Regions from separate parts of the Lentihominibacter sp. genome, predicted to be linked through region 2. Evidence: riboswitches for the same ligand, from Rfam matches in the RefSeq annotation. Region 2 holds a riboswitch; the other holds the start of a gene.
What was found. Region 2 has a riboswitch for molybdenum cofactor ahead of ACLR96_RS02465 (molybdopterin-dependent oxidoreductase). Riboswitches for the same ligand answer to the same signal wherever they lie in the genome.
Positions count from the first base shown of each region.

Region 1: it holds a riboswitch for molybdenum cofactor, as region 2 does, so the genes downstream of both, ACLR96_RS09400 (substrate-binding domain-containing protein) here and ACLR96_RS02465 (molybdopterin-dependent oxidoreductase) in region 2, are expected to answer to the same signal.

Region 1 covers NZ_JBKTXS010000043.1:1,320-12,101, forward strand. The annotation lists gene glp (gephyrin-like molybdotransferase Glp) at 1-1,061, opposite strand, end outside; gene ACLR96_RS09365 (molybdopterin-guanine dinucleotide biosynthesis protein MobB) at 1,080-1,721, opposite strand; gene ACLR96_RS09370 (ThiF family adenylyltransferase) at 1,724-2,413, opposite strand; gene ACLR96_RS09375 (hypothetical protein) at 2,415-2,654, opposite strand; gene ACLR96_RS09380 (aldehyde ferredoxin oxidoreductase family protein) at 2,771-4,543, opposite strand; gene ACLR96_RS09385 (4Fe-4S dicluster domain-containing protein) at 4,562-4,948, opposite strand; gene ACLR96_RS09390 (ATP-binding cassette domain-containing protein) at 5,223-5,930, opposite strand; gene ACLR96_RS09395 (ABC transporter permease) at 5,932-6,627, opposite strand; gene ACLR96_RS09400 (substrate-binding domain-containing protein) at 6,648-7,511, opposite strand; molybdenum cofactor riboswitch at 7,691-7,810, opposite strand; gene ACLR96_RS09405 (pyruvate carboxylase subunit B) at 7,880-9,235, opposite strand; gene ACLR96_RS09410 (DUF6591 domain-containing protein) at 9,301-9,486, opposite strand; gene ACLR96_RS09415 (Ltp family lipoprotein) at 9,783-10,742, shown strand.
Region 2 covers NZ_JBKTXS010000005.1:39,306-61,889, forward strand. The annotation lists gene ACLR96_RS02380 (macro domain-containing protein) at 1-1,013, shown strand, start outside; gene ACLR96_RS02385 (MATE family efflux transporter) at 1,091-2,413, shown strand; gene ACLR96_RS02390 (hypothetical protein) at 2,510-2,641, shown strand; gene ACLR96_RS02395 (ATP-binding protein) at 2,657-4,876, opposite strand; gene ACLR96_RS02400 (winged helix-turn-helix transcriptional regulator) at 4,990-5,325, opposite strand; gene ACLR96_RS02405 (nitroreductase family protein) at 5,582-6,451, shown strand; gene ACLR96_RS02410 (ABC transporter permease subunit) at 6,665-7,303, shown strand; gene ACLR96_RS02415 (glycine betaine ABC transporter substrate-binding protein) at 7,324-8,211, shown strand; gene ACLR96_RS02420 (ATP-binding cassette domain-containing protein) at 8,208-8,948, shown strand; gene ACLR96_RS02425 (PCC domain-containing protein) at 8,967-9,404, shown strand; gene ACLR96_RS02430 (Sir2 silent information regulator family NAD-dependent deacetylase) at 9,424-10,341, shown strand; gene ACLR96_RS02435 (protein-ADP-ribose hydrolase) at 10,372-11,175, shown strand; gene ACLR96_RS02440 (metal-sensing transcriptional repressor) at 11,286-11,558, shown strand; gene ACLR96_RS02445 (heavy metal translocating P-type ATPase) at 11,762-13,651, shown strand; gene ACLR96_RS02450 (hypothetical protein) at 13,804-14,592, shown strand; gene ACLR96_RS02455 (MGMT family protein) at 14,592-14,900, shown strand; gene ACLR96_RS02460 (acyltransferase family protein) at 15,034-16,176, shown strand; molybdenum cofactor riboswitch at 16,361-16,484, shown strand; gene ACLR96_RS02465 (molybdopterin-dependent oxidoreductase) at 16,683-19,547, shown strand; gene ACLR96_RS02470 (DUF2321 domain-containing protein) at 19,653-19,928, shown strand; gene ACLR96_RS02475 (hypothetical protein) at 20,010-20,342, shown strand; gene ACLR96_RS02480 (prolipoprotein diacylglyceryl transferase family protein) at 20,339-21,151, shown strand; gene ACLR96_RS02485 (N-acetyltransferase family protein) at 21,132-21,665, shown strand; gene ACLR96_RS02490 (hypothetical protein) at 21,650-22,477, opposite strand.

The sequences.
Region 1 (10,782 bases), on a different contig from region 2:
GTAGCCTTTCCCCCTGCCGACGGCACATTTTCCGTAATACGCGCAATGGTTTTCTTTGGCTCTTTCTGACAGGTAAGCTGTCTGTACAGCCATGCTATAAACAATTCGAATATCAGCAGCGCAGCTACAGGATGTCCCGGCAGTCCTGCCAGTATTGTCCCGCTTTTGCCGTCATATGCCAAAATAGTAGGCTTTCCCGGTTTTACCGCTATGCCATGGGTAAACACCCCAACGTCTGACAGCTCCTCCATTATGTCTGCAGTATAATCCTTATCTCCCTGAGAACTTCCTCCCGATACGATTACCACATCACTGATGTCCATAGCCTTTGAAATGGCATTCTTTATTGCATCTCTGTCATCTTTAAGAACAAGCTTCTCAGCTACGACAAAACCGTTTTTTTCAGCTGCTGCTGACAGGGAATGAGTATTTATATCTCTGGTCTGCCCCGGTTTTATGGCGCCGTCCGCACCTGCAAGCTCATCGCCTGTGGATATCACCGTCACCTTCCACGGCTTGAAAACCGGTATCTGCGAAACTCCGGCTGATGCCAGAACGCCTGTATCCTGCGGCCTCATTAAGGTACCTTTTCTAAGGAACACCGTCCCCATGCCGATGTCTTCTCCTGCTGATATGACATTCCTTCCAACCGATACAGAATCATACACAGCAATGCTGTTTTCATCAAATTTCTCTGTATGCTCTATCATAACCACCGAATCGGCACCTTCCGGCAGCATACCTCCTGTCGGAACATAACATGCCTGTCCGGGATTGATGCCTTTTGCGGCAGCTTCCCCCATGGACACTTCCCCCACAACATCCAGAAACACAGGAATGCTTTCCGAAACTCCCTGAGTATCTTTGGCTCTCACGGCATATCCGTCAACAGTGGACTTATTAAAGCCGGGAACATTTTCGGCCGCGGTAATATCCTCCGCAAGAACTCTGTTCCGACCTTTTGAAAAATCAATATATTCAACACCGGGAATTTTACCCGCCGCGTTTTCCAGCAGCTTGCCCCGTGCTTCATCAATGGTATCAACATTCAGCAATCTCATATCTTACAGTCCTCTTATCTAATTTATTCTTATTACTATCTCTTTACCTTCTTCATAGCCATCCAGAGCCTTTACTGCGCCTATTACAACATTTTGCAGAGTCCTCTGCACAAAAGGCACCATTCCTATCTCTTTGCCGTCTATGATAAGCTGTATATCAACTTCCTCCTCATGTTCCTTCGTCTTTTTTTCAATCAGATCTGCCAATCTCTCCACTTCCTTTCTTCCATTAATGACAGGAAATCCTCTGTACTCCTGCATTGTTTCTGCTATTACTCCCGATATGGCAATAGCCTCATCGCACATTCTCTTATCTATATCATCAGTATTCCTGCCGGTAATTATTGTAGGACATTTTATTCCGCAGTCGCCTTCCAGTATTATAAAGTCCTCTTTATAATATTTTAAAAGAGCCTCTGCACTCATTCTCGAATCCATCATTATGACTGTATCATTTGGTCCCAGCGCCGTCACTGTGTATGCTCCGCTTTCCCTGTGAACATAAGTGTCCGTCCCAGGCACATCGCTGCGATATTCTTCATAATGTATATCTTTGAGAGTTCCCACCGTATAGCCTCGTCTTCTCAGTTCTTTTATAAGTGCTGAGACTGTAGTTGTCTTTCCCGTCTTGGAAAAACCTTTCACCATAACCATTCTCATTATTATTCTCCAAAATCTATTATTTCATATTGATGATTCATCAAATCCACCGTAAGCAGCTTGCCTTCAAGGCTGCTTTCTTTTCCAAGAAGCAGCTTTATTGCTTCCGCAACTTCCAGCGCCGAAATCACTGCAGGCGTAAAATAAGGATTCCCCGTATCATTTTCGTCTCCTCCGACAGATTCTCCTTCATATAAAGCCTCTATCATTCTTTGACCCGGCATTATAACTGAAACCTGTCCGTTCCAACCGGCCACCGCTCCATGAACAAGAGGAATGCCTGCCTCTTCACATGCCGCTTCCAGCATCTTTCTGGCCTCCGCATTATCAAGAGCATCCACTGCCACATCCGAATCTGCAATGATTTCCCTGACATTTTTTTCATCTATGAAGCTATTGACGGCGATAACTTCCACCTCTGAATTTATCAGCCTGCTCTGCACTGCAGCTTCCTCTGCCTTGGACTTTCCCATATTCTCCTCATTGGAAAATACCTGTCTGTTGAGATTGGTTTCATCAAAAACATCTCCGTCCACGGCGACAACAGTTCCCACGCCGGTGCGTACAAGTCCTTCGATTACTCCCCCGCCAAGACCTCCACAGCCTGCTACGCATGCTTTCTTGCCTGCAAGAATTCTGTTTTCTTCTTGTAAAATGGCAGTATGATTTCTCTCATAACGTCTTTTCCTCATATCATCCTCCCGAAACTTTTGAAAAGGCTTTCAGCAGATCGCCTTCCTGAAGCTTGTCATATATCATTACTCTCTTGTTGTTTACTGAAACAAATCCGAAATTTTTTATCTTCTTGTAATCCAATCCTGCAATCTTCAGCGCTTCATCACATGTACAGCCTTCAGGAACATCATATACACGTTCTTTATCTTCACCGAAATACTTTCTCAGCGTTCCTCTGAGCGTTATGGTTACCTTCATAATTACTCATCCTTTCTATAGGCCAAGTATACACCAACTTTACTTATTTATAAATACGCCAAAACCGGCAAGCTCTTTCTGCTTACCGGCTTTAGTCAAAATTTCAATATTATTTTCTACAAAATAGACCGAATCAGTTCTTCCGGCATTGTGCCGTCTTTATTCCAGCCCATTACTTCATAATACTGATCAAGCATATCATCAAAAGCTTCCTGAGGAATCTTCTGTCCCGCAGCCGGACCTTCGCCTCCCAGAGCTTCTCTTACAAGTCTCTTAGGGATCGTATCGTTGGCTCTGTTAAATCCTTCTCTCTGGTTGAATGCTCTTCCTATGTTGAGAACTCTTCTGCCGACTTCTCCCATTTCTTCGGCAGTCCACTTCTCCCCGGTTATCATAGTAAGCATCTCCGCCATAATGTCATATGTTATAGTCCCCCAAAAGTCGCATATGCATAACGAGAATTTAACTGCATTGAACTCTCCCAGTTCATATACCATCTGACCTTTTCCTTCTGATGTATACGGAGGAACTGCTGCGGCAAATACCTCCACATTCGGAGCATATGCTCTCATATGACATGCGCCTCTGTCGGAAACCGCATACGCCAATGACATTCCCCATGAACCACGTGGCTCATACTGAGGGAATTCAAGCCCTTTAACCTGCATAGCGAAATCTGTACCGCCATATTTTTCGGAGCAGTATTTCACGCCCTTGCATAAATCCGCTCCCACGCCTTCCTGGCGCGCCATCAGCTCTACCATCTCGATCATCTTATCAGCTTCGCCGAATCTGATGCCGAAATCGTAAAGACCCTTTTCTGTCATTTCCATGGCCCATACAATGGTGTCTCCAGCGCTTATGGTATCCAGACCCATATTGTCGCAGACTTCATTAAATTTTACTATATGCTCAGGATCTGTTATACCGGCATTAGGTCCTGCAACGGCAATAGTTTCGTACTCGGGACCTTCACATACGGCATTCCCTATCTTAAGGAAATTGCCGCAGCCCAGTCCGCAGCTTCCGCATCCTCTCTTGCCTTCTCTGTACTGCATGAGTACATCTCCGTTATATTTTTCCCATTCAGGATCGTTTGCTCCCGAGAAATTCTTGTAAGGGACTATTCCGCCGTCTCCGCACGCTTCAAGGAACGCTGTTGTTCCGGCATCGTAAACGAATGTATTGTCTTCCTGAAGAACATCATCGTGAAGTATCTCAAGTATTCTGTCTGTAGTCTTTTCTATATCAGCTACCTTTACACCCTTTGTTCCCTTGATAAGGATAGCCTTCATCTTCTTTGATCCCATTACAGCTCCGATGCCGCCCCTTCCGGCCTGTCTGTAATAGTCGGAATTTATACATGCCATATTGCTAAGCTTTTCGCCTGCAGGTCCGATAGACATTATGCTGTAGTCGGTACCGTACTGCTCCGCTAAAACAGCTTCTGCTTCATGAGATCCTCTGCCCCACAGATCTGCTGCATCAAGAAATTTCACTTTATCGTCTTCGATAACCACATAACATGGCTCCTCCGAAATTCCTTCAAAAATTATCATATCATATCCGGCGAACTTTATCTTTATACCTGCATGACCTCCTATGGAGCAGTCATTCATCGTTCCCGTAGCCGGCGATTTTGCTGCCACCGAAAGCTTTCCCGAACAAGGCACAGGAGTTCCTGTAAGAGGTCCTGTGGTCAGAAACAGCTTGTTGTCTTCACCCAGTGCATCGATCCCCGGGTCAAGCTCTTCATACATATATCTTATTGCCAGACCTTTTGATCCGATGTACTTTCTGGCAAAATCCATTCTCAAAGGCTCCGCGGAGGCCTTTTTTTCTTTTAAATTTATCCTCAATACGTTATTCTGATATCCCAGCATTGTCATAAACTCTACCTCCTTTGCCTATTCAAATGTAAGTGCATTCTGCGGACAAGTCTTCACACACTTAGGATCTCCCTTACAGGTATCGCAGATGTATGATTTTTCATCTCTTATCCTTACGACTTTTTTAGGACATTTTTCCGCACATGTACCGCATCCTATACATTTGTCAAAATCCACTTTAATGTATTCATCAATGCTTATTGCTCCCGTCGGACAATTCTTCTGACAGATACCGCAAAGAATACAATAATGATCCGCATATTTAAGCGCCCCCTTATCATAGTAAGTCTCTATGGCAATTCTGGCCTTTGAAGGTATGTACTCGCCTTCCTTGTATGCAGAACAGACCTGCGCACATAACTGGCAGCCTATACATTTAGCTTTTTTGAATTTGAGTCTTTTCATATTCCTTTACTCCTTCCCCATGCAGAATAGAAAATACATTTTCGTCTCTGTCAATATTTCCGCATATTAAAAAAGTGCAACAGAAGACCTTAAGAAAATGCGCTTTTCTTTGATTAAAAGGTTCTCCTTTGCACAATGGCAGGCTGCAGAATCACTTCTGCCGCCCTAACGTCCTCACCGGCATCTTGTGTCTGATGAGAATCGGAGTGATATTAATATATTTGATATAATTATAACGTACCCACTGAATTTTTGTCAATCATATTAACACCTATCATATCAGCAGCTCCCCCTCTATAAATTTTCTGGTTATCTCATTGCAAGGTTTTTTCAAAATATTTTCGCAGTCGCCTGTCTCTATAATCTTTCCCGCATGCATCATTATCACCTGATCACACATTCGTCTTGCCTGAGCTAAATTGTGAGTCACCGTAACTATGGTTATATCTTCTTTCTCACCTATTTCAACCAGCATCTTCTCTATCTCCGCTGTAGTATGAGGATCTATATTTGCAGTAGGCTCATCCAGCAAAAGAAGTCCCGGTTTAAATGATAATGCCCTGGCAAGTGCAACCTTCTGTTTCTCTCCTCCCGAAAGATTCCACGGTCTCTGTTTTTTAATCTTGTGAATATTAAGTTCCTCCATTAAAAGATTCGTACGAGTTAAAATATCTTCTTTTGAAAAACCTCTTATCTTTAGAGGATAGGCAATATTCTTTTCTACAGTTGAGGATATCAGATAGGGCTCCTGAAATACGAGACTTATATTTGTCCCAGGAAACTCTTTACTGCCATCGTAATAAATATTTCCACAGGTCGGCTTAAGTATTCCTGCCATTATATTGAGAAGCGTACTTTTTCCGGCACCATTAGGCCCTATGACAGCAGTTCTGCTTCCATGTTTTATTTCACCGCTGTCAATGTCAAGTACAGACCTCTCTCCAAAACTCTTTTTCAATAATCTCAGCAATATATGCAACAAATCACCTGCTCTCACGCTCCTGAAAATGATAAAGCACAGCATTCACCATAAAGGATATCAGCAAAAGGATTATTCCTACAGCTATAGCTCTGTCATAGTTTCCCATTCCTTTGAGCTCGGAAATATAAGTAGTCATAACACGTGTCTTACCTTTAATGTTGCCGCCCACTATCATTACTGCTCCCACTTCGGAGACAGCTCTGCCAAAACCTGTAACAACTGCAGTCGTTACTCCAACGCGCATTTCATAAATCAAAAGTCTGCCCCTGCGAATTCTTCCCGCTCCCAGCGTTATCCCAAGAGCATTCACTGCCCTTGCCTTTTCCTTAACTATATTGTAAGTCAAGCCTATGATTATGGGAGTAACAAGACAGACCTGCGCTATTACCATCGCAGGCACAGTATAATTAAGCTGCAGGCTTCCAAGAGGACCTCTTCTCATGAATATCAAAAAAACCGTCAGACCGGCTATTACGGGAGGCAGGCTCATAAACGTATATATGAGCCTGACTATAATTCCCTTACCTTTAAAATCATACGTTCCTATCAATATTCCAGCCGGAATTCCTATAACAGAAGATATTACAACAGATGAAAAAGAGATATAAAGAGACAGTCCCACTATCTGAAAAATTTCCTTATCTGCTGTAAATATTAATTTTATAGCTTCTGTAATCCCGTGTCCGATAGTATCCATATTATATATACCTTTACGCTTTATTTTGCATTTGGAACAAACAATGCTTCACCATATTCTTCCACACCGTATTCACCGATAAGATTCTGTGTATCTTCCGATACTAACCATTCCTGAAATTCCTTCGCTCCCTCATGGTTTATATTCTCATTTTTTTCAGGATTTACACAAATAACCCCATACTGATTATTGAGTAACCCGCTCGGATCTTTTTCGCAAAGGATCTTAAGCGCTGTCTGTCCTCCTACATTCAGCCATGTAGCTCTGTCGGACAATGTATATCCGGCTTTTTCGTCTGTCATGGTGATTACATCTCCCATTCCTGCAGCCGCTTCTATATACCAGTCTCCGGAAGGATTAAGACCTGCTTTTTCCCAAATAGACAATTCTTTCTTATGAGTTCCCGAATCGTCTGCTCTGGATACAAATATCTGTCGGTTTTCCATAATACTCTCAAATGCAGCCAACGCATCATCCTGTGCATTCTTGCTTACGCCCGCAGGATCCGCCTCAGGTCCAATGACAACAAAATCATTATACATTACGTCCATTCTTCCATCTTCATCAGCATGTCCTCCGTCGACATACTCTTTTTCTGCAGCGGGAGAATGAACCAATAATACATCAGCTTCCCCATTCTCTCCCATTTTCATTGCCTCTCCGGAGCCAACTGACACTACATCTACAGTATAGCCTGATTTTTTTTCAAAAACAGGCAGAATCTCATCCAAAAGACCGCTGTCTTTTGTACTGGTCGTAGTTGCCAGAATAATCTTTCCTTTGTTTTCCGTACTTTTCTCTTCATTTCCGCAGCCTGATAATATCGCTGTCATGGAGAACAATACGGCAAGAGCCAAAACTACTGTTAAAATTTTCTTTTTCATAAACTACCTCCGTTTTACATAATAATATCCAATAAATGACGATTGCCATTTATTATCATAAATATTCATTACATAAATCCCAAACAAAAAAGGAATGTATGTAATACGAGTTCTGCCGCAATTATCTACACTTTACGCAGAACAAACAAAAAAGAATTTTTCGGAATGAAAAATTCTTTTTTCGCCTTCATATCATTCCTTTCCATAACGGGAGGCCCGGAAGTTTCCCGACAGGCCCATCGACATATATCTCATGACCTTCGAGTTTTAGAAATATATGTTCGGAATTATTAAATTTTATGATTAACATCAAACTGTCTGTTACAGTTTAACATAATGTTGTTTAAACAACAACATTTTATAAAAAATCACTGTTCATCTTTATTATAAAAAGATTCCGCAGACTGTGGAAACAATATATAAGCCAGCAGTATCTCCTCAGTTGAAGCCTTTTCTCCCAGTTCTTTCTTCTTATTGAAAAACTCAGGCTTGAGAAGATCAGCAGGTCTGCATGTAATAGCCTGTTCTTTTCCCAACACCTTTTTTTGGACAGATTTATTAAAAGGTCTTATAGTCTTTCCGTATTCGCCTTTTAAGATAGCTTTTGTCTGCTTGCTGACCATCTTATAGCGTTCTCCTGTCATTATATTGAATACAGCCTGTGTTCCCACTATCTGTGAGGACGGAGTTACGAGAGGTGGCTCACCCAAATCTTCACGAACTTTAGGAATCTCTTTCAGCACCTCATCAAATCTTTCCTGCATATTCTGTTCCTTCATTTGCATATAAAGATTCGACAGCATTCCTCCGGGTACCTGATATTGGAGAGTTTTGGTATCCACATCCATCATTTTTATATCTATGAGACCTTCCTGCTCTGCATGCCTTCTGAATTTACGAAAATATTCAGCCGCATAAGTCATAGCATCTTCATTGAGCTTTACGTTTAGTCCTCCCGCTTTAAAAGTCTCATACATAACTTCGGTGGCAGGCTGACTCGTTCCCATTGAAAAAGGAGACAGCGCCGTATCTATGACGTCACATCCCGCTTCGGCCGCCTTCATATAAGTCATAGGCGCCACCCCACTGGTGCAGTGAGAATGCACATGAATTGGAACACTGACAGTTTTCTTCAGCATTTTTATTATATTCTCCGCCTCATAAGGCATAAGAAGTCCCGCCATATCCTTTATACATATAGAATCGGCTCCCAGCTCTTCCAGATCCTTAGCCAGCTTCTTCCAGTATTTAAACGTATATTTTTTCCCTACAGTATATGCCATGGCAAGCTGCACGTGCGCACCTTCCTGCTTGGCAGCATAAGCCGCCCGCTCCAGATTCCTCACATCATTAAAAGCATCAAATATACGGAAAATATCTATCCCGTTATCCACAGATTTGCGGATAAACACATCTACCACATCATCGGGATAATGATTATATCCCAGCAGATTCTGACCCCTCAAAAGCATCTGAAGTTTTGTTTTCTTAAACCTCTTTTTCAACTCTTTAAGCCGTTCCCACGGATCTTCGTTCAGATACCTCATGCATACATCAAAGGTAGCTCCGCCCCAGCATTCTATAGAATGATATCCTATCTCATCCATTACTTCTGCCACAGGCAGCATATCCTCAGTTCTCATCCTTGTTGCCATCAGGGACTGGTGAGCATCTCTCAGTATAGTCTCTGTAAATTTCACTTCTCCCTTATTAGAAAAAAACATATAACTACTCCCTTTATATTAATAAGTTGTAAATTTCTTCTTTTAACTCAAATTAGTTTACTAAATTATAAGGATTTTTGCAATAAAATCGTTAAATTTTTACCAGCAAGTACTGATTTCGCAAAACTCATATCTGAGAAACGCAGTATTATAATAATCTTACCTGAATTATTATACTCCTCCATAAATTTACAATACCCATTAAAAAAAGCTTCGTAACTGTCGGTCGTCTCTTTGAACTCAGGACTTATCCCACATCGGTCTTTTTAAGAGGAGGCCTTCTCCTCTCAAATTTTAATAATTTTTTTCAATTACACTATATGTCCGCTTTTAATAGTATCCCTTAAATTTAATAAAAATGTCTTCGTCATTTAAAATCCATCTGACTAAATAAACTGAATTATCTATATTTTATAAAGAAAAATATATACTAATATGGAAAAAACAAGTATAATAATCTTAAATTTACAGCAACAGAACGGGACAGCAGATTTATAAACTTACTTCAGTTTAATTTTATCTATGCGTCTAAGAAGGAAAAGAAATCATGAAAAAATGCCCTAACTGCGGCCATGAAGCCGAGACAAAATTCTGTACTGAATGCGGAGCCCAAATGGCAGATCCAGCCCCTTACTCATCCCGCCAAGATTCGGAAGTAAATACCCTGCCCGAAGAAATAATATCACCATATGAAGAAAATACATCCGGAGAAAGCTCGAATTATATGAATACTTCAGATCAAACCGGCCAAACGTCTGAAACAGACTCATTGCAGTCAGAAAAAACAAATTCTAAGCAGAATGCAGCCTCCGGTTCAGATACATACAGCCAGGCAACCGGAGAAAACAGACAGAATAATGAAACTTATAACTATAAATTCACAGGAGACAGCAACTCCGCTTCCTCTGATTTCAAAACCCCTGATTACACTATACCTAAGCAAGAAGGTGTTTCCTACAAAACTTGGTTTGTCATTCTGTTTCTCGTCATCTTCTGGCCTGTGGGGCTTTATTTAATGTGGTCCAGAAAAAAATTCACCAATGTCGTGAGAATAATAATAACTGCAGGAATAGGAGTTCTTTTTATCTTAAATATTGCATTATCTGCCAGACTGGCTTTAACATCCATATCAGACATTGATCTTGATACTAATATCAGTACTTCCTCGCAGGAATCCACAAAATCCACAACAGAACCAAACACATCTTCAGACTCTGTCACTCTTGGTGAAAAAAATGCTCTGGAATCGGCAAAAGATTATCTGGATTATTCCGCATTTTCATATCAAGGGCTTATAGAGCAACTCGAATTTGAAGGATACAGCAATTCAGAATCTGTGTATGCAGCAGATCACTGTGGAGCGGACTGGAACAACGAAGCCGCACGAATGGCACAGGAATACATAGATTTTATGTCATTCTCCCGTCAGGAACTTGTCGAACAACTTGAATTCGAAGGCTTCACCTCCGAACAAGCAGAATATGGCGTAAAAGCTGTCGGATATTAAAATGTATTTATGCTGAATTATAATCCATATAAATCGTGTC
Region 2 (22,584 bases):
AGCGGGCTTTATTTAATTGGTATTATACAGGAGATAATGCTCCGTCAGAGCCTGTTTTTAATGCTCTCAGTGAGGGTAGCAAAAATGGAATGCAGCTTCTTGTTCCCATTGAAATACCTGAAGCTCTTTTACAGCAGCTGATGAATGCCGAAAGCTTGCAAGAGGGGACGACTTTTTCCATAAATGAAGAGTTGCCGATACGTTTCGGACATATTCCTGTAGATGAAGACGGTCATTATCTTATACCGGTCTTTACAAGTGAAGAGCAGCTTAAAATGGGAGAGGAAAGTCCGGCTATGAATCAGCCGATAAATATTTTGATGGAATCATTGGATCAGTGGCCGGATTGCATAGGTCTTGTGGTAAATCCTTATTCAAATAAAATTCTTATAGATCGCAATATCAGGGAAAAAATAATAACTTTTTCACCTAAATCCCATGTGGCTTTCGTGAAGGGAAGTGTTCTTGATCTAAATGTATCGGCTGTTGTGAATTCAGCGAATAAAACGCTTCTGGGAGGTAAGGCAGTAGATGAGATATTGCTTGCAGAGGATGAAAATATTCATGAAGCATTCCTGTGCGGAGGAGGGCTCAACGGTGCGGTGCATGAAGCTGCAGGGCGCGCTCTTTTTGACGAATGCAGATCCTTGGGCGGATGTAACGTGGGAGATGCGAAGATGACGGGAGCCTACGGATTATCCAATGCAGAATATATAATCCACGCTGTCGGACCTATATATATGGGTGATGAAACTGAAGAAGAGAGCCGCAGACTATTGGCATCATGCTATAACAAAGCGCTTGATCTGGCGTCAGAAAAGGGCTGTGACAGCGTGGCTTTTCCATGTATATCTGCAGGAGCGCAGGGATATCCTATAGGCAAATCAGCGTTGACTGCACTGATAACAGTAGTAGAATGGTTTGAGGCACATCCTGATGTTGTAATGAATGTGTATCTGTGCAGTTTTACGGAAAATGAGTATAAAAACTATCTCAGACTTATTAAAAATTAAGAGTTGAAACGGGTGAGCACCTACCGTATGCAAGGCTGTTGCATACGGTTTTATTTTTGAGAGAGAAAGGAGCTTTTATGATTGAACATATATTTGGCGATGATTTCAAGAATATAGTTAATACGCTGGTAAGGTTCAGCCTGCCGCTTATTTTAAGTGGTATTTTGCAGCAGCTTTATAATTGGGTGGATGCTTTTATAGTAGGAAATGTAGAAGGAGAGCTGGCACTGGCGGCAGTAGGTGCAACAGGAACAGTTATCAATTTTTATATTATGGCCATTACCGGATTTACTCTGGGGTTGGCTATTCTTTTTGGACAAAAATTCGGAAGCGGTGAGCTGGATTATATTCCGAAGGTATTGTCTACTTTTACAGTAATTCTTGGGGCAAGTTTTATTATATTGTCTCTGCTGGGAGCACTCACTACAGTTCCTTTGCTTGAGCTTCTGCATACTACCGGTGATACGATACATATGGCTGCGGATTATTTACAGATCATATTTGCCGGGATCCCTTTTATGGCAGTATATAATGTATATTCTGCAGCTATGAGAGGAACAGGAGACAGCAAAGCTCCGTTTCTCGCGATCCTCGTATCTTCTATAGTAAATATTGTACTTGATATTATATTTGTTGCTTTATGGGGATGGGGTGTCAGAGGAGCGGCAGCTGCAACTGTTCTTTCACAAATATCGATGGCTGTGTTCATAATAATTTATGCGTCAAGCAAATATACGTCTCTTCGTTTTTCATTCAGGGAAAAGTTGGTGGACAAGGGGTGTTTGGTTCAGGGATTTAATTTTGGGCTGCCTCCCATGATACAGTCCAGTATAACAGCTTTTGGAAGTATAATATTGCAGAATTTTATGAATGGATTCGGGACTCAGACAGTTGCGGCTATTACTACGGCTTATCGCATAGATACTATGGCGCTTTTGCCTATTATCAATCTCGGTTCCGGAATTTCTACTATAGTGGCTCAGAATTACGGGGCGGGGAAAATAAGGCAGACCAGAAAAATTTTTTTTGTGGGAACTGCTTTGATGGTGATAGTTTCAGTTATGTTGACAGCACTGATCGTATTGGCCGGAGGTTCTTTGATAAGTCTATTTGGTGCAAGTGAGGCTGCTATAGATATCGGACGGAATTTCTTTTACCGTTTGGCAAGCTTTTATCTTGTGTTTGGCATAGCTACAGCTATGAGGGGCTATATTGAAGGGCTGGGGGATGTGGTATACTCCAGTGTTGCAGGAATAGTTTCTCTGGCAGTTCGTATTATATTGTCTTATGGGCTTGTTTCTTTTTTTGGGAATATGGTTATAGCATACGCTGAAGCTTTTGCATGGATACTTCTATTGATAATGTATGGAATAAGAGTTTTTGTTAAACATCCGGGCTGATTTATTTTTATTTTTGCTGTTATAATCACCTTATTAAAGATAGTGGGTTTATATATTATGATATAAATTCAAAGCAAAAAACAAACTCGGAGGAAAATGAAATGTTTTGTTATCAGTGCTAAGTCTTGCGGAATAGTTTCTCTCAGTAAATCTGATGTCGATGATTATGTAAATACCGAAATAACGAAAGCAAATAGAATCCCATCATCTTCATATATCTGGAGATGATGGGAGATCATGGTTTTATTGTTTTTTTATTATAGTGTTCTCCAGAGTTGCCATTACCTGCTGTATATCTATTGGCTTTGCAATGTGATCGTTCATACCGCTGTCCAGACAACGTTTTATATCCTCTGAAAAAACATCTGCTGTCATGGCGATGATAGGAAGATCAGCATCCGGGCGGAGCAATGATCGGATTGCTCTTGTAGTTTCATAACCATCCATTACCGGCATTCTGACGTCCATCAGAATGGCGCTGTAGTAATTGAGTTCTGATTCCTCGAACATTTCGAGGCAACGTTTTCCGTTTTCTGCATGATATAGTTTAAGCCCAAAATCAGTCAGAAGTTCGTATGCTATTTCCCAGTTAAGTTCATTATCTTCGGCTACTAAAATATGTTTCCCTTGAAGGCCGTGTTTTTCTTCCTTTAAAGTGTTGTTTTCATCGGGCAGATTGTGTTCTTCTCTTTTCGGAACACATGGTTTCAGGTCCAGTGTTATATGAAATTCGGAACCTTGATCAATGTGGCTCTTCACTGTAATGGTTCCGCCAAAAGCATCAATAATATTTTTTGTAATTGCCATACCCAGACCTGTACCTTCTGTGCGCATGATATTTTCTTTGTTTTCGCGTGAGAATGAGTCGAAGATTATTTTTTGGAATTCTTCTGACATTCCTATTCCGTTATCTTGTACTATGACGTGTGTACGTATATATTCGCTGTTTTCCTCAGGTGTTTCCTGCCATACAGTCAACCTTACAGTTCCGTTCTTTTTAGTAAATTTAACTGCATTGGACAGTAGATTCAAGAGGACCTGATTAAGGCGTACATTGTCACAGAAGACCATATCTTCAGTAATATCATGAATAAACAAATCAAATAATTGATTTTTTGCGTTTGCCTGAGGTTTTATTATCTCTGCGGCAGTATTAACTGTTTCGCGAAGAGAAGTAGGAGTGATATTGAGTGTTAGTTTACCGTTTTCGATTTTTGACATATCCAATATATCATTGATAAGCCCTAAAAGATGTTTTCCTGAAAGTATTATTTTTTCAAGATAGTTTTTCATATCGTTTTCATTGTCTGTTCGGGATTGGGCAAGTGTAGCAAGGCCCAATATTGCATTAATAGGCGTTCGGATGTCGTGGCTCATATTTGAGAGGAATTCACTTTTTGCTTTATTGGCATGATCTGCTTCAGCTTTGGCAGCCTCAGCATCGGCTTTGGCTTTTTCAACGATACTCCTCTGATGCTTCTCCGAAAGATAATAAAGTATAAAACTTCCCAAAAGAATGCACAAAATGATAGAACCGGATATCATTACAGCTTTGAGACGCAGGTCACTGTTGGATTGTATGATACTGTCAGTAGCGCCTTCAGGCATAAGGGTTACCAGATACCATTCTGAATTTGTGAGCGGAGAATAGAAACAGTGATGATTTAGTGTACCGTCAGAAAAATACAGAGAAAATTTTTCCCTGTCTGCCATTTTTTGCTTTATATCAGATAACGTTTTGTCACTGTCCATGCCGCTGGCTTCAGCCAGTTTTGATACCCTGTCCAAATAATTGTTTTCTGTTGCATTATCATCGTTTTTGATGATAAAAGAGCCGTCGTTTCTGATGATGTGAGAAAGACATCCATCGCCATTGTCCTGCAGGGACAGTTCCTCATTCAAAAAATCCATGGGACCGCCGGTAACCAATGCTATTCCGTTATTTTCTCCAATGGAAAAATCAGCAGGTACTCCCTGTAAGAACAATAAATCGCCTGATTGAGTTTCTCCTAGAGCTACTTTATCGATGTCGTTTTTTATCGATGTGCGGAACGGCTGTTCGTTTATGATGTTGATGGTTTCATCTTTGTCTTGATAAATCGTGAGAAGATTTCCGTCCTCCTGATACATACCTATGAAAGTAAAACCAAATGCATCAGCTCCCACTGAAAGATTGTACATGATGGTATCATAATTATCTTCGTTTTGAGCTTCTGATAAAAGTGACTGAGCTTGCGAGATACGCAGATTGATAATAGTGTCAAAATGATGTTGTATTTCACTGCTGCTCTCCTTCATATGAACCTGATTGATTTTACTTACCGAGTCTTGATTGATTTTTTCAAGATAGTTTCTCAGAATTCCGAAGACTGCAGTGGCTGCCACAAGGACGAACACCGTCGAGATGATCCAGAATCTCCGCATATTTGATATTGACCTTTTTTGTGGCTTTTTTTTAAACATAGAGTTTCTCCAATACGACAAATAAATATAGAATTTTAATTTCAACGGGTTACAGTATAGCATTATTCTTATGGGTACAACAAGGCTTTTATAAAAGCCGAAGAGACTGAAAATCATTTTTCATTTTTGTAAGTTTTTTTATATCCGTTGCCCCAGTTTTCCATGGCGTCCAATATAGGACGCATAGATTCTCCGAGATGGCTGAGAGAATATTCTACTCGCGGAGGAACTTCCGGGTATACCGTACGGTTAATGATTCCATCAGATTCCATAGATCTGAGACTGTCAGTCAGAACTTTATGGCTTATACCTTCGAGATCTTTTTGAAGTTCGTTGAAACGCCATGGCCTTACAAGGAGATTCCGTATAATGAGAAGTTTCCACTTGCTGCCTATGAGTTGTACTGTTGTTGCAACAGGACATGCGGGAAGTTCGTCTTTCTTTTTCATGATATCATTACCCTCTTTTTTTATTTAACGTGATGAATTTCAAAATATTGTTTTTATTTTAACATAAGGCAAAGTTTGGAGCAATGATGACTGTATGGCAGATTGACGTATATATCATGCTGTTAAAAAACTTTATACTATAAAGTCTGAAATCATGAAAAAGTAACAAAAAGGTGCGTATTCTTATAAAAAAGTGCGTACTTGTTGCAAAGACAGGCTTTTTATAAAATAACTCCTGAAACAAGGGAGGGAAAAAATGAATATTGCAGAATTTAAGGTAGATGTAAAAAAGTGTATAGGTTGCGGAAAATGTGTAAAGGTTTGTCCCGGCGGGATACTTTATATGAATAAGAACAATAGACCTGAAATAGAATCAGTCGCTGAGTTTGGATGGAATGGCTGCTGGAAATGCCAGCATTGTTTAGCTGTATGTCCGACAGCGGCAATATCAGTGTTTGGGCTAAAACCCGAGGAGAGTATCATGATTCCTGATATAACTAAAGCGGGGCAGATTATGGACTCTTTAGTTGTAAACAGACATTCGTGCCGAAGATATAAGAATTGTAATGTAGATAAAAGTATAGTCAATCATATGATTGATTTGCTGGCAAATATACCTAATGGAGGCAATAAGCAACAAGTGGAATTTATTCTTATAGATGATAAAGATAAAATGGAATATTTTCGCAGGCTTGCATATAGAGAGATGGAGAAGCTTGCAGCAGATGGGATATATCCGAAAGGATTCGACAGACAATCTTATCAGCAGATGAAAAAGTGGGAAAAGACTGTAAGACCTGATATGTTGTTTTGCGGAGCTCCTCATTTGCTTATACCTCATGTACCTTTGGGAAACGGAACTCCGCAGCAGGATGCAGTGATTGCCGGAACATATTTTGAACTTTTATGTGTTTCGAAAGGGATAGGAGCAGTGATGATGACGTTTTCTCTTGATTATCTGGAGCTGATGCCTGATATCAGGGATATTCTGCAAATACCTCATGATCATTATGTGCCGATGATAATCGGATTTGGGTATCCACAGATAACTTATAAGAGAGGTGTTCAAAAAAAACTTGAGAAGAAAAGGACAAAAAGACCTTTTTCTGAAATATTTCTGAAATGATGTTTGACCATCAGTATTAGAAGTGTTTTGTATATACCCTCAGACAAGGAAGGATTCTTTGATTTAGGTGTTTGGCCGATATACAGAAAGAGTTTCACATTGGGAGATGTTTAAAGAAGATATTAAGGGATTTTTATATGAAGCAGGCGCATTGTTTACTTTGCGGATTTTGTTTTGAAAAGTGTCCGCAGCAGTATGTAGAAAGGAGAAATCATGATTGAAGAAACAGTAGTCTTATTAATGGAAAGATGGGATTTTTTTGCAGGACTTTTGACAGAACATTTACAAATATCTTTTATATCTATTTTTATATCTATAGCAGCGGGTCTGGGAATAGGCATATTGATCAGTGAATTTAAAAAAAGTTCAAAGATAGTTATGGGAATAGTCAATTTTATTTATACTATACCATCAATATCCCTTCTCGGATTTTTAATCCCTTTTTCAGGGATAGGAGATACGACTGCAGTTATAGCTCTCAGTGTGTACGCGCTTTTGCCTATGGTGCGCAATACTTATATAGGTATTGCGAATGTCAGTCCTCTGATAGTTGAAGCAGCTTCAGGGATGGGAGGCACTAAAGTTCAGGTTCTTTTTAAAGTAAAGTTACCTTTGGCGATGCCTGTGATAACAGCGGGGATACGTAATATGGCAGTAATGACTATTGCTCTTGCAGGAATAGCATCTTTTATAGGGGCCGGAGGTTTGGGCGTTGCTATATACAGAGGGATAACTACAAATAATAAAGCTATGACTGTTTTAGGGAGCTTTTTAATAGCTTTACTGGCTGTCTTGGCAGACCTTGTGATAGGAAAGATAGAGAAATATACTTATAAGCATAAAGCAATTTAAAGAGTAACAGGGAGGATAAAATGAAGAAGAGGACAGTTGTTTTGATAGTTGGGATTTTATTGGTTATTGTAGGTTTTACAGGATGCAGTAGTAAAACAGGTGTTATAAATATGGCTACTAAACCTATGACGGAACAGTATATTTTGGGAAGTATGATAAAAATACTGATTGAGCAGGATACAGACCTTACGGTAAATATAACGGAAGGAGTGGGAGGCGGTACATCTAATATACAGCCTGCTATGGAAAGAGGCGAATTTGATTTTTATCCTGAGTACACGGGTTCCGGCTGGAATGCTGTGTTGAAAGAGGAAAGCATATATGATGAAAGTATGTTCAGCGAACTTCAGAAAGGCTACGATAAACTGGGGATGACATGGTGTGGTATGACGGGTTTTAATAATACATATGGAATTGCGGTGACAAAGGAAGTTGTTGAAAAGTATAATATTAAGACTTATTCTGATCTGGCAGCTATATCAGGAGATTTGATATTCGGAGCAGAATATGATTTCTTTGAGCGTGAAGATGGATACAGGGCTCTGTATGAAACGTATGGAATGAAGTTCGCTGATACTATGGATTTAGATATAGGTCTTAAATATGATGCTCTCAGACAGAAGAAAATAGATGTTATGAATATCTTTACAACAGATGGTCAGCTTTCAGCCGCAGATGCTGTGGTTTTAGAAGATGACAGAGGTCTATACCCGTCATATGTATGCGGTTTTGTAGTAAGGAATGATTTGATCAGAGAATATCCGGAGCTTCAGAGTGTCTTTGATAAGATGGACAACCTTATAACTGATGACGAAATGGCAGGGCTTAACTATAAAGTAGAAATAGATGGACAGTCTCCGGAAGATGTGGCAAAAGATTTTTTGCAGGAAAAGGGGCTTTTAAAATGACAGATAGTAAAATAATAAGATATGAAAATATTTCTATGGTATATAGTGATAGTCAGGTGATAAGTGATATTAATTTTGAAGTGAAAAAAGGAGAGTTTGTTACTGTCATAGGATCATCCGGGTGTGGCAAGACTACTCTCCTGAAAATGGCAAACGGGCTGATTATTCCCACATCAGGAAATGTGATAGTGAATGGTAAGAATACAAGGCAGACTGATCTTACAAGTTTGAGACGCAGCATAGGTTATTGCGTTCAGGGAAGCGTACTGTTTCCTCATATGACGGTAGCGAAGAATATTGCCTATGTACCGAACCTTCTCAATAAACGAGATAGAAAGAAAATAGATGCGGCAGTCGATAAATGGATGAATATAGTAGGACTGGAATTTTCCATGAAAGAAAGATATCCTTATCAGCTTTCGGGAGGTCAGCAGCAAAGGGTAGGTATAGCCCGCTCTCTGGCAGCATCTCCTGAGATTCTTCTTATGGATGAACCTTTTGGGTCGGTAGATGAGATAACAAGAGGGATGCTGCAGGATGAGATAATACGTATACATGAGCAGACCGGTATAACAATTTTATTCGTTACTCATGATATTAATGAAGCAATGAGGCTGGGGACTAAAGTTCTTGTTATGGACAGAGGATGCGTAAAGCAATACGACAGTCCTGATGCGGTAAGAAAAAATCCGGCTGACGAATTTGTGGAAAAACTTTTATTCAGATCAGTAGAATGATAATTTTGGAGAATAGTTATGGATTATAAGAGGATAGAAAATACAATCTACCTTCGTGTAGATAAAGGCGAGTCGGTAACAAAATCTATATATGATATCTGCAGAAAAGAAAATATTTTAACAGGCTATTTTCAGGGAATCGGTGCATGTGATAAAGCTGAGATTTCTTCGTGGGAGCCGGAAAAAAATGATTTTAATGTGTCTTATATTGAAGGAATGCTGGAAATGGTTTCTCTTATGGGGAATATATCTGAAGGAGATTCAGGAGAACCGTTCCTTCATGGCCATGCAGTATTTTCGTCATTCAGTGAAAAAGGTAATATAATTGTGGTGGCAGGACATTTGCAGGATGCTAGGATAAATTATACAGGGGAAATTATAATCAAGACGGCAGATGAAAAAATCAGAAGAATGACTGATATTGATACAGGCATTGACATATGGTATTTATCATGATATGGAAGGAGCTAACAATATGTTTTTTAAAGTTTTTAATGAGAGTGAAAAGAATACCTCAGAAGTTATAAAGCATTTTAAGAAAATCATGGAAAGTACGCAAGCCGTTGTAATTGGGGCGGGAGCCGGTCTTTCTGCATCAGCAGGATTTGAATATGACGGAGAAACCTTCGGTAGATATTTCTTTGATTTTGAGAAAAAATACGGATTTCATGATATGTATTCGGGGGGATTTTATCCGTTTGAAACTTTTGAAGAGCAATGGGCATTTTGGAGCAGGAATATTTATATCAATAGATATCAGAGAATCCCTAAAAGTGTATATGACGATTTGTACAGTGCTGTTAAGAATAAAGATTATTTTGTAATAACAACTAATGTGGATCATTGCTTTCAAAAGGCAGGATTTGCTAAGAAGAGACTTTTTTATACTCAAGGAGATTATGGTCTTTGGCAGTGTTCAAAACCTTGTCATAATGAGACATATGATAATGAACACAAAGTAAGAGCCATGCTCAGGGCTCAGGGGTTTTCTTTTGATGCAAAAGGCATGTTGTATATAACTGAAAAACAGAGCCTGAAGATGAGGATTCCTTCACGTCTTATACCGAAATGTCCTATTTGCGGCCGTCCTATGTCTATGAATTTGAGATCAGACAGTACGTTTGTGGAAAATAACAGCTGGCACGAAGCTTACGAAAGGTATATGACATTTCTGAGAAATCACAGGAAAAGCAAAATATTGTTTTTAGAGCTTGGAGTGGGAATGAACACTCCCGGTATAATAAAATATCCATTCTGGCAGATGGCAGCAAAAAATCACAGAGCATCATATGCTTGTATTAACCAAGGTGAAGCAGTATGCCCGGAAAACATAGTACAGAGAGCCACATGTATAAATGATGATATAGGTAAGATCCTTAAAAAGATAGCATGATGGCTGTGGTTGTTGAGAGAGGAACACGATATGACACACGATGAAAAAAGATTATTTCTGATAAAAGCACTTTTAGCAGAATCAATGAAATATCCTGATATGGAAGTTTCTGATGAGGCATATTTTCAGGACAAGCTTTTAAGAGGACTGATGAATGTGCGCCTGCCAAAACCTGTAAGTACAGAATTTATTAAAATTCAGGATCAGTATTTATCTGAAAAGGTAAGATTAAAAGGAGTTGTTTCGGCTGAAAAAATTCTATCTGTGAGAGATGAGTTTGAGTCAATACTGCCTTCTGCAGATCGTATCAGTTTGTGGAAAGGAGATATCACAAGACTTGATGCTGATGCTATCGTGAATGCTGCCAATACTACCATGCTGGGATGTTTTATTCCATGTCACGGGTGTGTGGACAATATCATTCACAGCATAAGCGGAGTACAGCTGAGGCTTGCATGTAACGAAATGATGAAGGGACATAAAGAGCCGGTCGGAAGTGCGAGATTAACTTCTGCTTTTAATCTTCCAAGTAAATATGTACTGCATACAGTTGGACCTGTCGTATCGGGAGAACTTACGAAAAAACAATGCCATCAGCTTTCATCCTGCTATAGTTCCTGCCTTGAATTGGCTGCGAAAAATCAGCTGAAATCAGTAGCTTTTTGCTGTATTTCTACAGGTGAATTTTTATTTCCGCGTGCAAAAGCAGCTGAAATAGCCATAAAGACAGTTACTGATTTTTTAAAGAAAAGTACAGAAATAAAAAAAGTTATATTTAATGTTTTTAAAGAGGAAGATTATGATATTTACAGGGGAATTATCTGTAATGGGTAATATCAGATTTTAAATAAAATGCATTTTATTGACATTTATTGCTTGTTTATCATATAATAAATACATATACCTATATAGGTATAGTGATGGGAATAATATGGAGGAATGATATGAGACAGTGTATGGATGCAGACAATCTGCACAGAAGATTAAAAAAAATAATAGGCCAAGTGCAGGCTATAGATAGAATGGTGGACGAAGATGTTCCCTGTGAGGATGTACTTGCGCAGATAAATGCTGCGAAATCAGCTCTTCACAGAGCCGGGCAGGTAGTTCTTGAGGGACATATTAAACATTGTGTCCGTGATGGCATAGAACATGGTGACGCGGATCAGACTATTGAAAACTTTACTAAAGCTGTAGAGCGGTTTGCCAATATGTAATAGAGTTTAGTCAGCAGATAATTTAAGCTTTTAAGTATGCTTATAAGGGTAATCAACACACAGTGCTCTTAGTAAGCATATTTTTTTTGGGGGGAAAATTGTATGAGGATAATAAAACAAATTCATCTTGACAACTAATACCCCTATAGGTATAATTTGCTTATAATACTTATACCAGCATAGGTATAATGAGAGGAGTTATTATGAAGATTTTTATGAAAAAGGTGGAAACTTTTTTAAATGTTGGAGGAACTGTAAAAGAGATAATATTGCTTGCAATTTCCGGTATATCTCTTTTGTTAAGTATCTTTCATATTTTTGACCTTTCTTTTGATTTAGCGTGGATAGCTATAATCCTGTGCGGAATTCCTATAATTCTTGAAGCTGTCATAGGCCTTGTCACTGAATTTGATATAAAAGCAGATGTACTGGTTTCAATGGCGCTTATTGCAGCGGTGTTTATAGGAGAAGATTTTGCTGCAGGAGAAGTGGCATTTATTATGCAGCTGGGAGCGCTTTTGGAGGATATTACCGTTGAACGGGCAAGAGCCGGGATAGAAAAACTTGTTCATCTTACTCCTCAGACTGCAAGAGTTATAAAAAATGGTTCAGAAAAGATTATATCTGCGCAGCAGGTAGCTGTCGATGATATTCTCAGAGTATTGCCCGGAGAGACTATTCCTGTTGATGGGATTGTTCTATCAGGGAAGACGTCGGTGAATGAGGCTGTTATGACAGGAGAATCTTTACCAGTAGACAAATCGGAAGGTGATGAGGTTTCTTCGGGTACTGTAAATCAGTTTGGCCCTTTTGAGATGAAGGCTGTAAAAGTAGGAGAAGACAGTTCTATTCAGAGAATGATAAGACTTGTACAGTCAGCGGATGCGGGGAAAGCAGAGATCGTTGGCATAGCAGATCGATGGGCTACGTGGATAGTTGTTGTGGCTTTGGCAGCAGCAGGATTTACATGGCTTGTATCAGAAGAGCTTATCAGAGCAGTAACTATTCTCGTGGTTTTTTGCCCATGTGCTCTCGTACTGGCAACTCCTACTGCGATTATGGCAGCTATAGGGAACGCTACGAAACACGGATTTCTTGTACGTGAAGGAGATGCTTTGGAGCGATTGGCATCTGTTTCTGAAGTAACTTTTGACAAGACCGGAACTTTGACATATGGAACACCTGAAGTAACTGCAGTAAGAAGTTTTTTGAGTCAATATAGCTATGAGGATATATATGGTTTTTGTGCTTCAGCGGAAAAGCTGTCAGAACATCCTCTGGGCAAAGCTGTAGTTAGGTGCTATATTAACGAGATGGGAAAGGTTCCCGAACAGCCGGATGAATTCAGAATGATCCCCGGAAGAGGCGTTTCCTGTGTTATTAAAGGGAAAAAACTGTTGGCCGGAAATGAAGCTATGATGAAGGATAACAATATTCTGTTTTCAAAGGTACAGAAAGCTGCTGTGAATATGTTTTCAAATCGGGGATGTACGAGTATATATGTAGCTTCAGATGGAGAACCTGCAGGCTATTTGGCTTTGTCTGACACCGTAAGATCGGAAAGTCCTGATATGATAAAATCTCTGATTTCACTTAAAATCAGACCTGTACTTTTGACAGGAGATCATAAAAGTGCAGCAGTTTCTATAGCGGAACGTTTAAATATCAAAGAAGTATACGCAGAATGTTTTCCGGAAGATAAGCTTGGCATGATAGAGCAATATCAAGAACAAGGAAAAAAGATCTGCATGATAGGTGATGGTATAAATGATGCTCCAGCCCTGAAGAAAGCCGATGTGGGAATTGCAATGGGAGAAGTTGGAAGCGATATAGCAGTGGATGCGGCAGATATTGTACTTATAGATGATGAAATCAAAGAACTTCCACATCTTCTTGCTCTGTCAAAAAGAATGATGGCAACCATAAAGTGTAATATGAGCTTTTCTATGATATTGAATTTTATTGCTGTCATACTTGCTATTACAGGTATACTTACTCCTGTGATAGGAGCACTCGTACATAATGCCGGATCTATTATTGTCATTGTAAACTCAGCTATACTTTTGAACTGGAGGAGTAAAATTAAAGTTTAGGCATATTAACAGAGTTTAGTTTTTTTGCACCTTTAATTTTATCCATGGTAAGCACATAGGTTTTATGAATGTAATATAATTGATTTTACTTGGCAAACTGGATATAATATAGACGTGTTATATATTAAAAACAGGAGGCTTAAAGAAAAGCTATGGATTATGAAATTGCTATGGAAATGCAGAGAATATGTACGGGTGAAAAACGAGAATTGACAAGGGGACAAATCGCAGGTGAAATAATAGATCTTAAAAGCCTGACAAAGGGTCTGAAACCCGAAACTGTAAAAAAATGTGAAGAATATTATGAGAACATGATAGGCAGTGGAGAACGTAAGCTTTACGATGTGGATATGCTTATGGAGGAGACTGAATCGATAAAAGCTGATTTTGACAGCTTTATGAAGAATCATAAAGCTGATGATGCCTTCAAAAGATTATATGATGATATTGGAGACTTTTTTCAGATTCCTCCGTTCGAGGGGCTCGATAATATAGAGTATGGAGTTCATGAGGTGTGTGTATTTTCTATTCTTGAGTATTTTACATGGAAAACCCTTTCTAATCACGATCATGAAACATGCCGAGCAGAGTACAGAGAGAGTATAGCAGAAAGAACTTTTGAAGAAGTAGCAGATAAATGGATAGCGGTGTGTGACGATTTACAGAGGAGATATCAGAAGATAGATGGAGATGTGAAAGACCAGTACGGTCTCAAGCTCAAGTTGGCAGGATGCTGTGTTATTGCGGTAACGGCTATAAGGGATCAAGATTCATTTGTTCTTGATATGGCACAGACAGGAGCTTCAGAAAGAGCTAAGGATATTGTGGACGCCCGCGAAAATGAAACATATAAAGAAGGTGAGAGTATTCTAAATGATAATGTTGTAAAACTCTTTGATTTTGTTTATTCTCAGATCCGTGAAAATAGGAAGATATCGTAATGAAGATGCTTTTAGACAAAGATCTCCTTTATGAAATATTATCTGTAGTTGAGGAGATTCCGGAGGGCTGTGTTGCGACTTACGGACAGATTGCGAGACTTATAGGACGTGAAAAAAATGCTCGCCTTGTAGGAAGGGTTCTTTCAATGTCTGAGTTATATGGGGAATATCCGTGCCATAGGGTGGTTAATCATGCAGGTCGACTTGTTCCCGGATGGGAGGATCAAAGGGGGCTTTTGATGAAGGAAGGTGTTCCTATGAAGGATCTGAACCATGTAGATATAAAGAAATGTCTGTGGGAAGAATAAATATATTCTGTTAAATTAAGATATTATGAAAGTTTCTTGGAAATTATGTGAGATATGTTGACTACTATGTTATTTTGTGAATAATAACATAGTAGATTTTTTGTTGTGTAAAAAATGTTAATAGGAGGTATCTTTGCAGGTTATATCGTCAGAAGAGACAAAAACAAGAAATCATCTGATGGATAATATCAAAGGAATATTGATGATTTCCGTGATAACGGCTCATTATTTGAGAGTAGGAGGGAGCTTTCAGCTGTCGTCTTTTGACGGGACAGTATATATCACAGCGTTCTCTTTCATAATGCAGGGCTTTTTATTCTTTTCCGGATATTTTTCCAAAAATCTGCAGAAATGCAGAGACGGAGCTGTGAAAAATTTTCTTTTACCGTATATAATTATGATGCCATTGATGTTTATAAGCAGGTATATACTTTCAGGCAATGCGGAGCTTAATTTTTTTAAACCATCTTTTGCTTTGTGGTTTATGCTGGTAATGTTTGTGTATAGGTTTTTTCTTAAGTCGATTTATAAGATTCCATATATTGTACACATAAGTGTATTTTTAATGCTGATCTCTGGATGTATTCCGTTTTTAGGTGAAGAATTAGCATTAGGAAGGATATGTTCTTTTTTCTTTTTCTTTATTTTAGGGTATAAATGCGAAGAAAAACACATTGAGAAAATAAGAGATATACCGAAGGGTATCATGATCATTGTTCTGATATTTCTGGTTGCATTTTCTTTATTTATGGCATATGGTGAAGTCTGGGACACCGAGGTATGGCAGATGAAAGAATGCTATTTGGCATTTGGGATGAGTAATTTTGAGGGTATATTTGCCAGGTTGGTTTTAGCAGTGACAGCTTTGGGATGGATTATGGTATTGATTAATCTTGCGGGAAAAAAAGAAAGTTGGCTTTCCTGTATAGGGAGGAATACCATGACGGTGTATTTGCTGCATATCCCTATAAGGTATATAATAGAAAGCACAGGGGTAGCCGGTGAGGGAAATGTTTTGTATCATGGAATATTGGCGGCTGCTGTGGTTCTGTCTGTATATGTTTTGTCAAGACCTGTACTTTCCTTATACTATAATAAAATATTGTATTTTTGTTATGATATATTGATAATAGGGGCAGTTGGAAAATGTATGAATCTTATTCACAGAACATATAGGATTGCAGCAGAAACAAGAAAAAAGTATAATCTCGGGGAAAATACAGATAGAAGAGAAGGATCGACTCCAGTACGGTATGAAAGAAAAAGTGATTACTGATAAATATGGAGTATTTGTCGGATAACAGTAAAAGTGTTTTCAGAACAACATAAATTCAGAAGGATATCCGGCATTATTTTAATATTGCAAATATATTATACAAATACAGCAAGTGGATATTAAAAAGTCACTATATATAGTTGACTTTTTTCAGTATTTACTGATAAAATATTATCAACGTAATAAATGAATAAAGATCCGAGTCCTTATTTCCTTCGCTTTGGCAAAGCATGGAATCAGGAACGTTAGGGTCTGCGTGGAAACACGCATTCCTCCCGCATTTGGAAAGGATAAAGTGCCGGCTCTGTATAAAACCTGAACAAGTGCATATTCGATGCCCTGAAGCAATAGTTTTTAACAGAGCATAAGCTCGATGACATCTGTCTTTAGCATTTTAAAGGCCCTTTTCGCTGTGCGGAAAAGGGTTTTTATTATGCGAGAAGTATCGCTCAGGTATTTTGTTGTTGCGTAGTTAAAGTAATGTTGTGAAATCGGAGGCAATTATTATGAATTTAAAGAAAATGACCTTGAACATCAACGGCGCTGACCGTATGTTCATCTGTGATCCTGAAAAGGATACACTGGCATCCGTACTTCGTCGTCTGGGACTGACGGGAACAAAGGTAGGATGCGGCACAGGCGTGTGCGGCGCATGTTCTGTGATATTAGACGGAAAAGTTGTCCGCTCATGTACAAGAAAGATAAGCAGGATAGAAGAATACAGTTCTGTTATGACGATTGAAGGTATTGGTACCGCTCTTCACCCTCATCCGCTTCAGTATGCATGGGTAAATTTAGGTGCGGTTCAGTGTGGTTTCTGTGTTCCGGGATTTATTGTTTCAGCTTATCAGCTTCTGCAGGAAAATCCTGATCCTACGAGAGAAGAAGTTCGTGACTGGTTCCAGAAGCACAGGAATGTGTGCAGATGTACAGGTTACAAGCAGATAGTGGATGCTGTCATGGAAGCTGCTGCTATCATGCGCGGAGAGAAAACTTTTGAAGATATTACATATGATTGGTCAAAAGATATCGAAGAAGGTTTCTATGGAAAGCCTCTCGTAAGACCTAATGCTATGGCAAAAGCATGCGGAGTATGTGATTATGGTGATGATATAGAGCTTAAGATGCCGGCTGAAACTCTTCATGCGGTTCTGGTAATGCCAATGAAGACTAACCATGCCAAAATACTGAACATTGATTTCTCCGAAGCCGAAAAAATGCCTGGAGTTGTTAAAGTCATCACGGCGAAGGATCTGGAAGGCGCAAATAAACTTATGGCATATCAGTTCTCGCCGAGAACAGTTGAATTCGAGCAGACTCATAAACTTCTCCAGGACGAAAAGATCGTAAGATGGGGAGATCCTGTCGCAATGGTGGTTGCTGATACTAAAGATCATGCAAGAGAAGCTGCAGGAAAAGTAAAGGTAGAGCTGGAACAGCTTCCTGAATACATGAGTTATCTTGAAGCAGTTAAACCGGATGCGCAGAGGATTCACGCGTCATTTGACAATATATACAGTACTCAGCCTGTACTCAAAGGCGATTATGACAATGTAGCCAATATGATAGATAATGCTGAGTATACAGTTGAAGGAAGCTTCTATTCATCAAGAGAGCCTCATATGTCCATAGAAGGAGATACAGTTCAGGCATACTATGATGAAGATGGTAAGCTTTGTGTACATTGTAAGACAATGACTCTGTATTTTGACAGAGATGATATGGCAGAAGCTATCGGAATACCTGTGGAAGATCTTCGTGTAATAGAGAATCCTACAGGCGGTTCATTCGGATGGGCAATGAACGCAGCTTCATATGCGTTGGCAGGAGCAGCAACAAAGGTTACGGGTATGCCTGTGGCATTATCAATGACTTATGCTGAATTCATGGCATTCTCCGGTAAGCGTTCTCCTGCATTCTTTAATGCAAGACTTGCATGTGATGAAAACGGTAAGATTCTGGCAGGCGAATTTGATTCAGGACTTGACAATGGTGCATATCCTGAAATGGGTGATGATAAGCTTACTAAGATTCTGAGATTCATGTTCTTCCCTTACTATGTTCCTAATGTTGTCGGACTGGCAAGAAGTGCCGTTACTAATCACAACTTCGGCGTTCCTTACAGAGGATACGGTGCACCTCAGGCTTATACATGCGGCGAAGCTTTGATAGATATGATGGCTGAAAAGATGGGAATGGATCCATTTGAATTCAGATATAAGAATATAGCAAGACCGGGAGATACAAACCTCAACCAGAGAAACTTCCTACAGTATCCAATGGAAGAAATGATGGATACTCTCAAACCTATTTATGATGAAGCTGTAAAGAGAGCCAAGGAAGAAGACACACCTGAAATCAGAAAGGGTGTAGGTATCGCATGGGGCGGATACAACGTAGGTCTTGGCGGAGTTGATGAAGCTACTGTAGCTATCGAACTTGTAGGAGACGGCAAATTCAGAAAGTATGATACATGGCAGGATCAGGGACAGGGTGGAGACGCAGGTTCACTGGTATGTACGTTGGAAGCGCTCAGACCTTACTTCCCGGAAGTTACACCTGATGATGTAAAAGTAATACAGACAGACAGTAAATATTGCCCTAATACAGGTGAATCAGCAGGTTCAAGATCTCACTTTGCAAACGGTAAAGCATCTATCGTAGCGGCTAAAAACCTGGCAGATGCTATGCGTAAGGAAGATGGAACTTACAGAACTTATGATGAAATGATAGCGGAAGGCATTCCTACACGATATGACGGACACTGGGTAGCGGCAGATGAATGGGATTACTTCGATTTTCTGGATCCTAATGATGGAAGCGGCGAACCTACTTATGCTTATACTTATGCTCTGTATCTGGCAGAAGTTTCTGTGGAGACAGCTACAGGAAAGACTACAGTTGATAAGATGACTTGCGTTGACTGGGTAGGTAAAGTAGGTAACATTCAGTCTGTAAACGGTCAGGCGTTCGGCGGTATGTCTCATTCTATAGGATTTGCTCTTTCCGAAAACTATGAGGATGTCAGAAAAGATACTAATATGCTGAGAGCAGGAGTGCCTTATATCAAGGATATTCCTGATGATATGACGGCTATACATCTTGACGGATACGATGAAAGAGGACCTTTCGGTTCATCCGGGGCTTCAGAGGCATTCCAGTCATCAGATCATGTAGCTGTAATAAATGCTATTAATAATGCATGTGGAGTAAGAATTTATGATCTGCCGGCGTCTCCTGAGAAAGTAAAGGCAGGAATAGACGCTATCGCCAGAGGAGAAGAACCTTCTAAGCCTGGCAAGTATTTCCTCGGTTCCGATATGTATGAAGAGCTGGAAAAACTTAAGGCAAATCCATTAAGCTGGGATTAATATGCAGAATTGATTTTAAAAAGCAAAGTAATGACGATAGACCGCTGATATTCAGTGGTCTATCATTTTATCATATAGGAATGGCGAGGAAAGGAAAATCAATATATGACGAGTTTTTATGTCCATATATGTGAGAAAGGACATGTAAAGACGGATTTCAGAAGGGTAAAAGCGGGGCAAGTGTGCAGTGAATGCGGCTCTTCATTATTGGATTCTTGTCCGGCTTGCGGGCAGTTGATAAAAAAATGGTATTATTATGGATCAGTTCCCAGAGGGCCAAAAGCAGAAAGCGTTAAGAGGCCGGATTCTTGTACGAGGTGCGGCCGTTTATTTCCATGGTCTGTCAGAAAACCAAACGGTTTTCAGAACAAAGACAGATGAAATAAGACAGTATCTTTACTTTCAAAGTATTGTAAGGTATACTAAATAAAAAGTAATATCTTAACAGGAGGAGAAGTAAAAATGCAGCAACAGAATAATAATCAGAACATGTATGACAATCAGGGCCCCAACGGGGAGATTCCGGGAAAGAACCAGGCGGTGGCATCACTTGTATTAGGTATAATATCAGTTGTTCTCTGGTTTTTTGGCTATTCGGCTATAATTTCTGTAATATTGGGAGTTATAGGGCTGGTTCTTGCATCTAAATCCAAGGAAGCGGGATTTGACGGAGGATTAAGAACCGCAGGGTTTGTGTTATCCATAATAGGAACCATAGGCGGAGCCTTTTTCTTTATTGCATGCGTTGCATGTGTAGGCATGTTAGGAATCGCGGGTATAGGAGCCGGAATGTGATATCGGAAATAGTGATATTAGGCAGGGAAATCCCTGTATATGGTTTGATTGGAATATTGGGCGTATGCTTAGCACTGGCATATGCCTTATTTTCTTGCAAAAAATTTGCTCTTGATAGAGATGATACTGTATATATTTTTATTTTCGCAGCGATAGGAGCTGTTATAGGAGCGAAAATCTTGTACCTTATGGTTTCATCGGGAGAGATATATAAGGATATATCGTCGGGAGATATGCCGCTGACATTGATTTTTATAAAATATGCCAGTGGAGGGATGGTGTTTTACGGAGGGCTTTTAGGAGCGCTGGCAGCCGGCTGGTATACAGCGGGCAGATATAAAAAAAATATAATTGATTTTTTGCCGGTGCTGGTGCCTGGATTTGCGCTTGCTCATGGCATAGCCAGACTTGGATGTCTTATGGTTGGCTGCTGTTATGGCATAGAGATATCCTGTCCTTTGAGTATCATATATAATTCCTCACAGATTGCGCCTAATAATGTCAGTTTATTTCCTGTTCAGGGAATTGAGTTCGTCGGTGAAATGATTATTTTTTTTATTCTTGTATATATTTCGAGACGTATTCGTCACAGGATAACGGTTTTATATATTTATATATTGATGTATGCGCCTATGAGGTTTTGCCTGGAGTTTTTTAGAGGCGACGCAGCAAGAGGGAGTGTTCTGATGTTTTCTGTATCTCAATGGATAAGTTTAATATTGGTAGCGGCGGTTCTTGTGATGATTTATATTTCACAGAGAAAAGTTCCGGCAGAAAGGAATGTCACAGATGATAAGAAAAGCAGTTAAAGATGATGTAAGTTCTATAGTACGTATATATGATGCTATATTGGATAGAGAAGAAGAAGCTGAAGAAAAACTTATAGGATGGGTAAGGGGAATTTATCCTACAGAACAGACAGCCGAAGAAGCTTTGCGTAAAGGAACCTTATTTGTATATGAGGAAAACGGTGAAATAGTAGCGGCAGCTAAGATAGACCAGGAGCAGGTCTGTGAATATGCAGACTGTCATTGGGAATTTGATGCTCCTGATAATGAGATAATGGTGATGCATACTCTTGTAGTGGATCCTCAATGTTCAAAAAAGGGTTACGGAAAATCTTTTTTGGATTTTTATGAAGAATATGCCGTAAAGAACGGGTGCGGATATCTTCGTATTGACACTAATGAGAAGAATACAGTGGCGCGCAGCATGTATAAAAGGAACGGATACAATGAAGTTGGCATAGTACCTTGTTCTTTTAATGGTATTAAAGGAGTAAATCTCGTATGCCTTGAAAAGAGAATTCAGTATGACAGGTAGTCTTTGTCTTTATCTTTTCTATGAAGAATCAATTTGACTATGACCGAGTCTTTATCTTTATTTTTTACATAAAAGAATCCTAATATGGAAAAGACAAGCGCGCCTATGAAATTTACAAGAAGATCCTGCATGGTATCAATGAGGCCGATATCGAGATATCCGCCAAGTGCCAGATCTTTTCCGGAGACAGTAACGTCTTGAATATCCTTGATTATTATAGGAATGTTTTCTCCTGAGGAGTTTAAAGATACAGATGATATAGTATGTATAACAGTATCTTTTTGCATATCCAGGTTGAATATCTGATCCATTCCAAATTCAAAAAATTCCCAGATAACCCCTATTGTCATTGAAAAACAGAAAGCTACGATAGAAGTAAAAAGCGGTGAAAGCTGAAACAGCAATTTATCGCTTTTGTTTAATAATTGTACAAGAGAAAGTCCTATGGCAGCGGTAAGAAAGCCATTAAGAGTGTGAAGAACGGTATCCCAAAAAGGAAAAATACTATAAAAATTACATATTTCCCCTAAAATTTCAGCAGCGAATATGAAAAAAAGTATGGTGATTTCCAACACAGTGGGAACCTCTATACGAAGTGCTACTTGAAAGAAGCTTGGAATTATGAGAAGAATCAAAGTAAGTACACATAAAAAGGCACTTTCATAACTTCTGTTTAATATTTCAAAGATCATCATACATATGACTAAAAAGCGCAATATATTGTATATGATGAAGGAGCTTTTATGTTCTCTAAGTTCATGTTTCATTGCCTCATATAATCTGATGGGGAATTTTTCTTTCTTTTTTTTCATTGCTCTCCTCTGTAACGTCGATAGTATCAAATAAAATTCTACACTATTATAACAGGTGATAAAATATAAATCTACTTTTTAGATAATGGAAGTACCGATATGAAACT